DNA from 3 places in the Bacillus sp. AFS053548 genome. Region 2 is predicted to be linked to each of the others. Evidence: riboswitches for the same ligand, from Rfam matches in the RefSeq annotation. Region 2 holds a riboswitch; each other region holds the start of a gene.
The links. Region 2 has a riboswitch for S-adenosylmethionine ahead of CN946_RS13580 (trans-sulfuration enzyme family protein). Riboswitches for the same ligand answer to the same signal wherever they lie in the genome.
Positions count from the first base shown of each region.

Region 1: it holds a riboswitch for S-adenosylmethionine, as region 2 does, so the genes downstream of both, CN946_RS07525 (2,3-diketo-5-methylthiopentyl-1-phosphate enolase) here and CN946_RS13580 (trans-sulfuration enzyme family protein) in region 2, are expected to answer to the same signal.
Region 3: it holds a riboswitch for S-adenosylmethionine, as region 2 does, so the genes downstream of both, CN946_RS01245 (bifunctional homocysteine S-methyltransferase/methylenetetrahydrofolate reductase) here and CN946_RS13580 (trans-sulfuration enzyme family protein) in region 2, are expected to answer to the same signal.

Region 1 is NZ_NUHI01000014.1:47,034-51,327, reverse strand. It holds gene CN946_RS07535 (carbon-nitrogen family hydrolase) at 1-492, opposite strand, end outside; gene CN946_RS07530 (aminotransferase class I/II-fold pyridoxal phosphate-dependent enzyme) at 639-1,823, shown strand; SAM riboswitch class I at 1,881-1,984, shown strand; gene CN946_RS07525 (2,3-diketo-5-methylthiopentyl-1-phosphate enolase) at 2,049-3,269, shown strand; gene CN946_RS07520 (2-hydroxy-3-keto-5-methylthiopentenyl-1-phosphate phosphatase) at 3,276-3,929, shown strand; gene CN946_RS07515 (methylthioribulose 1-phosphate dehydratase) at 3,926-4,294, shown strand, end outside.
Region 2 is NZ_NUHI01000026.1:12,833-17,126, reverse strand. It holds gene CN946_RS13585 (ATP-dependent DNA helicase) at 1-1,900, shown strand, start outside; SAM riboswitch class I at 1,980-2,083, shown strand; gene CN946_RS13580 (trans-sulfuration enzyme family protein) at 2,165-3,334, shown strand; gene CN946_RS13575 (trans-sulfuration enzyme family protein) at 3,340-4,294, shown strand, end outside.
Region 3 is NZ_NUHI01000003.1:91,521-95,814, forward strand. It holds gene CN946_RS01235 (hypothetical protein) at 1-115, shown strand, start outside; gene CN946_RS01240 (terpene cyclase/mutase family protein) at 130-1,995, shown strand; SAM riboswitch class I at 2,108-2,211, shown strand; gene CN946_RS01245 (bifunctional homocysteine S-methyltransferase/methylenetetrahydrofolate reductase) at 2,293-4,119, shown strand; gene metH (methionine synthase) at 4,116-4,294, shown strand, end outside.

The DNA.
Region 1 (4,294 bases), on a different contig from region 2:
AAATAAACCTTTTGCACCTTTTTGAGAATGCGCTCCAATCCATTCAGGAAAACGCAAATCATAGCAAACGAAACCTGCAACCGTTAATCCATCGATTTCAAAGAGACCATCTGTTTCACCTGATTGTAGATAGTGATGCTCGTTCATTAACTGGAATAAGTGAACTTTATCATATGTTTTTACTAATTCACCAGTACTGTTAATAACAATTAACGTATTCGTTACACCTTTTTCTCTTGCAATTGGGAACGAACCAGCAATCAAAATTACGTTTTTTGATTTTGCGATTGACTGAAGTTCAGAAATAACCGCTTCTTGTTCATCTGTGTGCAAACCAATTTCTTCCAGACAATAGCCTGTTGTCCATAATTCCGGTAATACGATTATACGGACATTTTCTTTAACAGCTTCGTTTATTTGAGTTTTCATTTTCTCTAAATTAGACTTTGATTCACCTAAAATAACGTCAGATTGAATACACGCAATTTTAATCACAATTTATTCACCCTATTCTAAATTTTATAGACATTTTTAAATCGAGCATATATGATGGTGAAAGTTATTGCAACAGTCGTTCATGAAAATCATTCGATTAAGAAACGATCTATTCAAATTAATTTTATTATATTTTTGGAGTGATTAACTTGAATCATAGTAAACTATTAAACAATTTACCAAAACAATTTTTTGCTTCACTAGTCCAAAAAGTGAATCAGTCAATAAGTAATGGTCATGATGTAATTAATCTTGGTCAAGGAAATCCTGATCAACCTACACCCGACCATATTATAAAAGCATTACAAAAGTCTGTTGAAAACCCTTTAACTCATCGTTATTCTCCGTTTAGAGGAATGAGCTCTCTTAAAAATGCTGTTGTAGAATTTTATAAACGAGAGTATGATGTTGATTTAGACCCAGAGGAAGAAGTAGCTATCTTATTCGGTGGAAAAGCTGGATTAGTTGAGCTACCACTTTGTTTATGTGACGCAGGGGATACAATTTTAGTTCCTGACCCAGGCTATCCAGACTATTTATCGGGTATATCTCTTTCAAAAACAGTCCCATATATGCTTCCATTACTTGAAGAAAATCAATTTTTACCAGATTATAAATCAATTCCTCAGGATGTTTTAGGTGCTAGTAAAATATTATTTATCAATTATCCAAATAATCCCACAGGTGCTATAGCAACTGAAGAATTTTTTAAAGAAACAGTTGAGCTTGCAAAAAATAATCAGATTACAGTTTGTCATGATTTTGCTTACGGCGCATTTGGTTTTGACGGCAAAAAACCTTTAAGTTATCTTCAAACGCCTGGGGCAAAGGAGTGCGGGATTGAAATTTATACCCTTTCTAAAACGTATAATATGGCTGGTTGGAGAATTGGTTTTGCAGTTGGAAATAAAGAGGTTATTTCTGCAATTAATCTATTACAGGATCATCTTTACGTTAGCATCTTCCCTGCTGTTCAAGAAGCTGCCGCTGTTGCGCTTACTGAATCTCAAGAAAGTGTCAAACAACTATTGGCACTTTATGAAGAACGTAGAAATGTATTTATTAGCGGCTGTCACGAAATTGGATGGGAAGTAACTGCACCAGCAGGCTCGTTTTTTGCATGGTTAAAAATTCCATCTGGTTTTACTTCACAGGAATTTGCTGATCTATTACTTGAAAAGGCTCATATCGCAGTCGCTCCAGGAAATGGATTTGGAGAATATGGTGAAGGTTATGTAAGAGTCGGGCTATTATCAGATGCTGATCGATTGAAGGAAGCAGTTGCTAGATTAAAAGAGATTGAAATATTTTCAAAATTTAATGTTTGACAATTGCGATTGTTCATGAAATAATGCGATTAGATTAAGAATTCAAAATTAAATATTACTTTATTCAGAGTAGGTGGAGGGACCGAGCCCGATGAAACCCGGCAACCGGCTAGTTAACTAGTACGGTGCTAATTCTCGCAGCATTTGCTGACAGATAAGGTGTAGGTAAACCTCTCCTTAGTGGAGAGGTTTTTTGTTTGATTAAAACTTTTTGGAGGTTTTGAGATGAGTGGAGTAATAGCAACTTACCAAGTTTATGATAAAAATCATCATTTAGAAAAAAAGGCAGAGTCAATCGCACTAGGTTTAACGGTTGGTTCTTGGACGTCTTTACCTCAAAATGATCAAATACAATTACAAAAGCATAAAGGCAAAGTTCTTTCAGTTCATGAATTAGATTGCGAAGAGAATATCGTTAACTTTTTAGGGTATAAACCGACAAAAGGGATTATTGAAATCTATTATCCTAGCTTAAATTTTTCAGCTGATCTTCCAGCTATTTTAACAACCGTTTTCGGTAAGCTATCCCTTGATGGTGAAATTAAACTAATTGATTTAAATTTTACTGACGACATTTTAAATCTTTTTCCGGGTCCAAAATTTGGTATTAAAGGCATTCGAGAGAAATTGGATGTATATGATCGACCTTTATTAATGAGCATTTTCAAATCAATTATCGGCAGAGATATTAGATACATTTCAGAGGAATTAAAAAAGCAAGCTTTAGGTGGCGTTGATTTAATTAAAGATGACGAGATTCTTTTTGACACGATTACATCTATTACGGATCGCGTCACTCACGGAAAAAATATTTTGAACCAAGTTTATGAGAAAACAGGACACAAAACATTATATGCGGTGAATTTAACTGGCCGTACATATGATTTAAAAGAAAAAGCATTACGTGCTGCAGAAGCTGGTGCTGATGTGTTTTTATTAAATGTGTTCTCGTATGGAATTGATGTCCTTCAAGATTTGGCAGAAGATCCATCAATTAATATTCCAATTATGGCTCATCCTGCTGTATCGGGGGCGTTTACATCATCACCAATTTATGGAATTGACGCAGGATTATTACTAGGGAAACTTTTACGAATTGCTGGTGCAGATTTTAGTCTATTCCCTTCACCATATGGATCAGTTGCATTACAAAAAGAGACAGCTTTAAAAATCGCTGAAAATTTAACAGTATCAAATGGATTAAAAGAGACTTTCCCAGTCCCTTCTGCTGGAATTCACCCAGGACTAGTGCCTCAATTAATTCAAGATTTTGGAATTGAGCAAGTCATCAACGCTGGCGGCGGTGTTCATGGTCATCCGGATGGACCAATCGGTGGAGGTAATGCATTTAGAGAAGCAATTTCAGCAACATTGTCTGGAGTTGAGCTAAAAGACTACGCACTTCCAAATACATCACTACAAAAAGCATTACAACTTTGGGGGTAAACAACAATGGCAATAAAGATTTTTTGTGATTTTGATGGAACAATTACTGAGGGAGACAATATCGTTAATTTAATTAAAGAATTTGCTCCACCTTCAGTAAGTGAATTAACAAGTGAAGTATTAAATGGCAATATATCAATTCGAGAAGGCGTAGAGAAAATGTTTGCTACGATTCCTTCAACGAAAAAACAAGAAATGACCGATTTTGTAATTGATCGTACTGTCATTCGATATGGTTTTAGCGATTTTATTCAATTTGTAAGCGCTCAACAATATGAGTTAAAAGTTGTAAGTGGCGGACTAGATTTTTTCGTTCATCCAATTTTAGCGAATTATCTTCCATCTTCAGATATCTTATGTAATCGTACTGACTTTACAGGTCAAACTGTAAAAATTCATTGGGATCACTCTTGTGATGAAAACTGTACGAATGATTGTGGAATGTGTAAACCATCTGTTAAAAGAAAGTTTAGTGAATCAAATGATTTTATCATTGTCATTGGCGATTCAATTACTGACTTACAAATTGCAAAAGAAGCCAATTTAATTTTTGCTCGAGATTTCTTAAAAGATAAATGTGAAGAACTATCTTTACATTTCATTCCTTTTGAAAATTTCTATGATATTCGAGCTTCATTAGAGAAGGAGGTGTTAGTATGAAGGACTTTTTCAAGCATTATGATGAAATACGCGAAGTAAAAAAAGTACTAGCTGATCGAGATTGGTTTTTAGGAACTAGCGGAAATTTATCAATTAAAGTAAATGAGGAGCCTTTAAACTTTTTAGTTACAACTAGTGGTAAAGATAAAACTAAACATACTTATGACGATTTTTTACTCGTTAATGAATTTGACCAATCTGTTTGGGATGAATCAAAAAAACCTTCAGCTGAAGCCATTTTACATCGTCTAATTTATCAACACACTAATGCAAAATGCGTTCTTCATGTACACACTTTAGCAAATAACTTTATAACAAAGGATTTTCCATATCAAGATGAGTTATCTTTTTCTGGTATCGAAATT
Region 2 (4,294 bases):
GATTACACTTAGACTTACATATATTAATATTTTAACTGAGCAAAAAATAAGCTTTGATCATTTGTTTACAAAGGATGAATTAACAAATTACTTATACAAAATGCTAGAAATTTATTATCCTTTTGCAAAATGGAAATACGATCATATTGAGTTAAGGAATGAGACAATAAAAGAATTAAATTTTCCTTTTCCTTCTTTCAGAAAAGGTCAAAGAAAGTTAGCTGGTGCGGTATATCAAACGATTCAGGAAGGTAATAATTTATTTGCAGTTGCACCAACCGGAATAGGAAAAACAGTTTCTACTATTTTTCCAACTGTTAAAAGTATAGGTGAGAATAGTATAAATCGAATGTTTTACTTAACTTCTAAGACGATTACTAGGACTGTTGCTGAAGAAGCGTTTAAGCGCATGACAGATCAAGGACTTTGTATGAAGTGTACGACGATTACAGCAAAAGATAAAATCTGTTTTAAAGAAAAGACGATGTGTCAGAAAGAATATTGTGAATTTGCCAATGGTTATTATGACCGGATAAATGAGGCTGTTCTTGATATTCTTTCATCAGAAAAAGCGCTAACTAGGGAGAAAATAGAAGAATATGCACGGAAACATACAGTCTGTCCTTTTGAATACTCATTAGATTTATTAAATTCTTCAGATGCTATTATTTGTGATGTAAATTATATTTTTGATCCACGAGTATCGTTAAAACGATTATTTGATGAACATAAACGAAGTTCAGTTTTATTAATTGATGAAGCTCATAATCTTGTTGATCGTGCAAGAGAAATGTATTCTGCAAGTCTATTCAAATCTAAATTTTTAGAGTTGAAAAATAGATATAAAAATTTAAAAGATGAACTTTATGCCATAATAAATGAAATAAATAAGCGATTTATTGAATTAAGAAAGAAATGGAAGGACGTTGTAACCCCAGTTTCAAAGGAAATTGATGAGGATTTATTGGAACTTCTACATACATTTAATGAAATCGTCGAAATAAAATTACAGGAAATGGAAGAGGACGAAAATAAACAACTTCTTCTTGATACTTATTTTGAGTCACTCAACTTCGTCAAAATCGCAGAGTTTTTTGATGAAAATTATGTATGCTATTATGAACTTTATAAAAGTGAAGTTCATTTAAAATTATTTTGCCTTGATCCATCTAAAGTAGTAAATGACGTTATAAAAAGATTTCGCTCAATTATTTATTTCTCAGCTACTTTAACTCCAATACAATATTTTCAAGATATGCTTGGTGATCAAAGTCGCGATTATACAATTTCAATCGATTCTCCTTTTCATAGGGAGCAACTGGAAATAACAATTGACCCTCTATCAACTCGATACCAAGATCGTGAAAGAAATTTAGAAAGATTAATTGATTCGGTTTATAAAGAAATTACGAAAAGAAAAGGTAATTATTTAGTCTTTTATCCGTCATATCAATATTTAATTCAAAGTGTTGATTTATTTAAAGAAAAATACCCTAACATAAAAACAATCGTTCAAGAAAATGGTATGTCTGAAATTGAACGAGAAGAGTTCCTTTTAATGTTTGATAGTTTAAATGAGGAAACGTTAGTTGGCTTTGCTGTGTTAGGTGGAATATTTTCTGAAGGGATCGATTTAAAGGGTGATCGATTAAATGGTGTCGTAGTAGTTGGTGTAGGATTGCCGCAGATTTGTTTAGAAAGAAATATTTTAAAGGAGCATTTTAATTCGGTTGGAAAAAATGGGTATTATTATGCATATGTCTTTCCGGGTATGAATAAAGTAATGCAAGCGGGTGGAAGAGTTATTCGCTCTGAATCAGATGAAGGGACTTTATTACTAATTGATGATCGATATAAGAGCACACTTTATCAAAGTTTATTACCTGTTGAATGGAAATGAAAAGCCAATAATGAAATAACGAAAAAAAATGATTGATAATTATCAGAGTTTTTAATATACTTATGAATATAATTTAATAATCTTATCAAGAGCGGTGGAGGGACTGGCCCGACGAAACCCGGCAACTCTAGTGAAAACTAGAAAGTGCTAAATCCTGCAGGTGAAAAACCTGGAAGATAAGAGCGATATGTATATTTTGCGGACATAACCACTTCTTATTTTTTAAGAAGTGGTTTTTTAATTGACTAAAATGGGGGATTTATAATGACTAACACAAAAGAGGCTTTAAACACGAATAAAAAATCGATTGAAACAGTAGCTGTACATGGAAGCAAAGGTTATGATCCATTAACTGGTGCGATTAGTTATCCAATTTATCAATCTGCTACATTTAAGCATGCAGGACTTCATCAATCGACTGGATATGATTATGCAAGATTACAAAATCCAACTCGAGAAGAAGTCGAAAATACTGTGGCTAAATTAGAAAGTGCAAATTATGGTGTTGCATTTTCAACAGGTAATGCAGCCGTTACTGCAGTATTAAGCTTATTTAAAAAAGGTGACCACCTAATTGTTTCAGATGATTTATATGGTGGTACATATCGTTTATTCGAAGAAATTTATTCGCCATATGGACTAGAGCATAATTTTGTTGATACGACTGAAATTGAAAATATTCTTGATGCACTTAAACCGAACACAAAAGGAATTTTTATTGAAACACCATCAAATCCAATGATGAAAGTAACAGATTTAAAAAGAGTAGTAGAGATTGCAAAAGAACGAGATATTATTGTGATCGTTGATAATACATTTTTAACACCTTATTTCTTTAGACCAATTGAATTAGGGGCAGATGTTGTTGTTCATAGTGGAACAAAGTATTTAGGTGGCCATAATGATACACTTGCTGGTTTTGTCGTGACAAATTCAGAATATACGAATGAACGAATTCGTTATTATCAAAAATCAACAGGTGCAACATTAGCTCCATTTGACTCTTGGTTAATCCTAAGAGGAATTAAAACATTACATTTACGTATGGAATACAGTCAAAAAAATGCGATTGTACTTGCGAAATTTTTAGAAAATCATCCAAATGTTACTGAAGTGTATTATGTAGGGTTACCATCGCATAAAGGGTATTCAATTATTAAAGAACAAGCAACTGGATTTGGTGCAATGATTTCATTTAAAGTGAAAGATTTAAGTTTGGTTGAACAGGTTCTAGGAACCGTAAAAGTCATTACATTCGCAGAAAGTTTAGGTGGAGTTGAATCATTAATTACGTATCCACATACGCAAACTCATTCAGAAATGCCAGAGGAATTTAAAAGAAAGCTTGGTCTAGATGACCATACACTTCGATTATCTGTTGGTATTGAACATATTGATGATTTATTAAATGACTTAGAAAATGCATTGGGGTGATGAGAATGCAATTTGGAACGAAATTAATTCATAACGGAAATGAAATAGATCAGGCAACAGGCGCATTAAGTATTCCGATTTATCAAACTTCAACATTTCATCAATTTGATATAGAGAATTTTGGTAAGTACGATTATGCAAGAAGTGGAAACCCAACAAGAGAAGCATTAGAAAATACAATTGCAAAATTAGAAAATGGTGTGCGTGGTTTTGCGTTTTCATCTGGGATGGCTGCAATTTCATCAGTATTGTCTTTGTTCTCAGCTGGAGATCATATAGTCATTTGTGAAGATGTGTATGGAGGAACATTTAGAATAGCGACAAAAGTATTAAATCGTTTCGGAATCGATTTTACTTTTGTTGACGCTTCGAATTTACAAGAGATTAAAGCCGGAATAAAGCCTAATACAAAAGGACTTTATTTAGAAACACCGTCAAACCCTCTTTTGAAAATTACTGATTTAAGTAGTGCAATAAAAATTGCAAAAGAAAATGACATACTTGTCATTGTAGATAATAGTTTTTTATCACCTTATTTACAAAGACCATTAGATTTAGGAGCTGATATTGTCGTTCATAGTGCAACAAAATTTATTGCCGGTCATAGCGATGTAATCGGAGGGTTAGCGGTCGTAAATTCGGAAGAACTTGCAAATGATTTATACACGATCCAAAATTCATTCGGTGCTATTTTAGGTCCACAAGACTGTTGGCTAACATTAAGAGGATTAAAGACCTTAAAAGTTCGTATGGATGCATTTGAACAAACTGCATCAAAATTAGCAAACTGGCTTTTAGAACAAGAAGAAGTTGAGGATGTATATTATCCTGGACTAAAAGATCATCCTGGTCATGATGTTCATTTTGAGCAAGCTACTGGAGGAGGAGCAGTCCTTTCATTTACACTAAAAACGATTGAACAAACAACAAGTTTCCTACAATCAGTCGAAAACGTTGCTG
Region 3 (4,294 bases), on a different contig from region 2:
AAAAATAGAAATTGAGGTATCAGAAGAAATTGATGATCTTGAAGAAATTGAAATTGAAATTGAAATTGAGCATTCAACAAGAATGGAAAAATACCATCAGGCAGAAAAAAATTGAACTGAGGTGGTAAAATGGACCTCGAAAATATTGTTTTACGAAATATTGAAGAGCGGATCAAACGGCTAAGAGCAAAACAAGATGAAGATGGTTCTTGGGAATTTTGTTTTGAAGGTTCAATAATAACGGATAGTTTTATGATTTTATTATTGAATGATCTTGAATACAAAAATCAAAAGGTGATTGATGGGATTATCGATCGTATCATCAATCTTCAACATCCTAATGGAGCTTGGAAATTATACGAAGATGAAAAAGATGGAAACATAAATGCAACAGTACAAGCTTACATAGCTCTATTAATCTCAAAAAAGTATTCAAAAGAACATTCAAGTATGAAGAAAGCTGAAAAATTTATACGTGAAAACGGTGGAATTAAAAAAACGCATTTTATGTTAAAAATGATTCTAGCTACTCATGGTTTGATTGAATATCCTAAATTATTTTACTTTCCAATGAGTTATTTTTTGCTACCGGATAAAATGCCGTTAAGTTTATTTGATCTAAGTAATTATGCTCGAGTTCATTTAGTTCCAATGATTCTTTGTATAAATAAGCGATTTAAAGTGAAATTGGATGAGGATCTAACTATCGATCATCTTCTGGAAACTAGTGAGGTAGAATGGTTTTACGAAGAGCGAGGAAGTTTTTATCAATTTTTACTTGAAGAAGGTAAGAAGCTAGCTTCATATCCTCTCTATTTTCACCAGAAAGGATATGAAAAGGCTGAAAGATTTATTCTGGATCGTATTGAAACAAATGGAACTTTTTTTAGCTATGCTAGTTCTACATTTTATATGATTTATGCTTTAATGGCTTTAGGCTATGAAGCAGCTTCATCTGTCATTCAAAATGCTCTACAAGGACTTCTTTCATATGCAGCCAATACTGAAGCGGGACTTCATATTCAAAATTCGCCATCAAAAGTTTGGGATACTGCATTATTGTCATATGCAATTCAAGAAGCTGGTCACCAGGTAAGTGATCCGATTGTTTCGAAATCAATAAAATACCTGATAAAGAAACAACAAAATATGAATGGTGACTGGAAGGTTCATGCTAAAAACTTAAGTCCTGGCGGTTGGGGTTTTTCTGATGTTAATTCTTTTATCCCAGATAATGATGATACAGGAGCAGTTTTAAGGGCGCTTGCAAGAAGTGCTTTGGATCAATCCACAATTCATGAAAGTTGGTTGAAGGGAGTTCATTTTTTACTTGGACTTCAAAATGACGATGGTGGATGGGGAGCATTCGAAAAAAATGTAACAAATAAGTGGTTAACATTTTTACCAATTGAAAATGCAAAAGATGCAATCATCGATCCTTCTACTCCAGATTTAACTGGACGAATATTAGAATTTATTGGACACTATACGACGATTTCAAACGATGATCCGATTGTGAAAAAGGCGGTTAATTGGCTTTTAAAAAACCAAAAAACAAATGGTAGTTGGTATGGTAGATGGGGTATTTGTTATATTTATGGGACTTGGGCAGCGATTACTGGTCTTCGAGCCGTGGGAATTCCTAAAAATCATGAGGCAATTAAAAAAGCGGAGAAATGGTTAGTTAGTATTCAAAATGAAGATGGAGGTTGGGGTGAATCAGGTCTTGCACCTGTAAAAAATAAATATATTCCATTAAAATATAGTACACCTAGTCAAACAGCGTGGGCAGTTGATACATTACTTTTAATTCGTAATAAAGAAGATGAAGTAATTAGAAAAGCGATTAAATTTTTAACTACTCAAAGTGAATTAACAAATAAATCATTAACTTATCCAACTGGATTAGGATTACCTGGTCAGTTTTATATTCACTATCATAGCTATAATGAAATTTATCCGCTATTAGCACTAGCACACTATAAAAATAGTTAAATAATACTATTATGTAAACAAAATAAATTTATTTTTGGAAATCTTTCCATAAATGTCTTTTCTTTATCATATAAATATAGTAAACTGATTTATATTAAATATAACTAAATAATCCTTATCGAGAGTGGTGGAGGGACTGGCCCTTTGAAACCCGGCAACTTTAGCGAAAGCTAAAAAGTGCTAAATCCAGCATGTTTAAAACATGAGAGATAAGGCGTGATCTGTACTTAAACGTCATTCTCTCATTTTTTTTGAGAGAATGACGTTTTTTATTTTATATAAACGGGAAGTGATTGAATGGGCTTATTGGAAAAGTTAAAAGATGGAATTGTTTTAGGTGATGGTGCAATGGGAACGCTTTTGTATTCTGGCGGACTTCACAGTTGTTTTGAAGAACTGAATATTACTGAGCGTGATCGAATCATTCATATACATGAACAATATATAGATGCTGGCGCAGAAGTGATTCAAACAAATTCGTACGGTGCGAATGCTGGAAAACTGAGACAATATGGTTTGGAAAAGCTGGTTAAGCAAATTAATCAAATGGCTGTTAGAAATGCTAGAGCGGCTTCAAAAGGAAGAGCTTTAGTAATTGGTGGTATAGGTGGAATGAAATATGTAGGTTCTACTTTTACGACACCTTTAGAACGAGAGATGATGCTACTTGAGCAAGCTTCAGCGTTACTAGAAGAAGGCGTAGATGGTATCATGCTTGAAACATTTTATGATGAAAATGAATTATATGATGCTGTAAATCTATTAAGAGGAAGAACGGATTTACCAATTATTGCGCAAGTAACACTACAAGAAATTGGCATCATGCAAAGTGGCCAATATATTGAAAAAATTCTTCCTAATTTAATCGATTTGGGTGCAGATGTTGTTGGAATCAATTGTCATCTAGGACCACTTCATATGTTGGAGTCATTAAATACCGTTTCATTACCAACAAATGGTTACTTATCGGCATTTCCTAATTCAGGATTACCGCTATACAATGAGGGAAAATACGTATACAAATCGAATCCAGAATATTTTGAAGATATGGCAAAACCATTTATTGAACAAGGTGTAAGACTAATCGGTGGATGTTGTGGTACTACACCAGCTCATATCGCTGCTTTACGAAGTAAGATTGAAATTTTACAGCCTGTTACAAAAAAAGAAGTGAAAAACAGAACAATTAAAATTACAATCCCTAAGCAAGAAGAACAAAAGAATGAAACTTTAGCAGAAAAGGCAAAAAAGAGAACGACGATCATTGCAGAACTAGATCCGCCAAAAACATTACAAACTAGAAAGTTTTTTGAAGGGGCGAAAGCATTACATAGCGCAGGGGCTGATGCAATTACGCTAGCAGATAATCCACTAGCTTCACCTAGAATTTCGAACGTGGCGATGGCCTCACTGCTTCAAAGATTGGATGTTCCAGTTTTGACGCATTTAACTTGTAGAGATCGTAATATGATTGGACTTCAATCTCATTTAATGGGGCTATCAACATTAGGATTAAATGAAGTTCTTGCTATAACAGGTGATCCAGCAAGGGTAGGAGATTTTCCGGGTGCAACTTCAGTATATGATGTAGCCTCACTTGAACTAATTCGAATGATTAAGGAAATGAACGATGGTAGGCTTTATTCCGGTAAAAGTTTAGGAAATGGAACGAGGTTTTCTGTTGCAGCTGCTTTTAACCCGAATGTTCGAAAATTTGATGCCGCAATTAAAAGGCTTGAGAAAAAGGTTGAAGCGGGAGCAGATTATTTTTTAACTCAGCCAATTTATGATTTTGAAACGATTGATAAGTTATATGAGGCAACACGTCATATTAAACAGCCAATTTTTATTGGAATTATGCCACTTGTTAGTAAGAAGAATGCTGATTTTATTCATTATGAAGTTCCAGGAATTACTTTATCCGAAGAGGTAAGAAACAGAATTTCATCAGTTGAACCAGAGAGAGCAGTTGATGAAGGTAAAAAAATTGCAAAAGAGCTTATTGATTATATTAAGGATAAATTTAACGGCATTTATTTTATCACTCCATTTTTGAAGTATGAAATAACTCAGGACTTAATTCAATTTACTAAAAGCAGCAATAAAGAGGAGATTCAACTATGAAAACTTTAGACGTAGCATTAAAAGAAAAAATATTACTTCTTGATGGAGCAATGGGAACGATGATCCAGCAAAGAAACTTAACAGCAGATGACTTTGGTGGAGAAGAATACGAGGGCTGTAATGAATATTTAGTTGTTACAAGACCAGATGTTATACAAGAAATTCATGAGGAGTA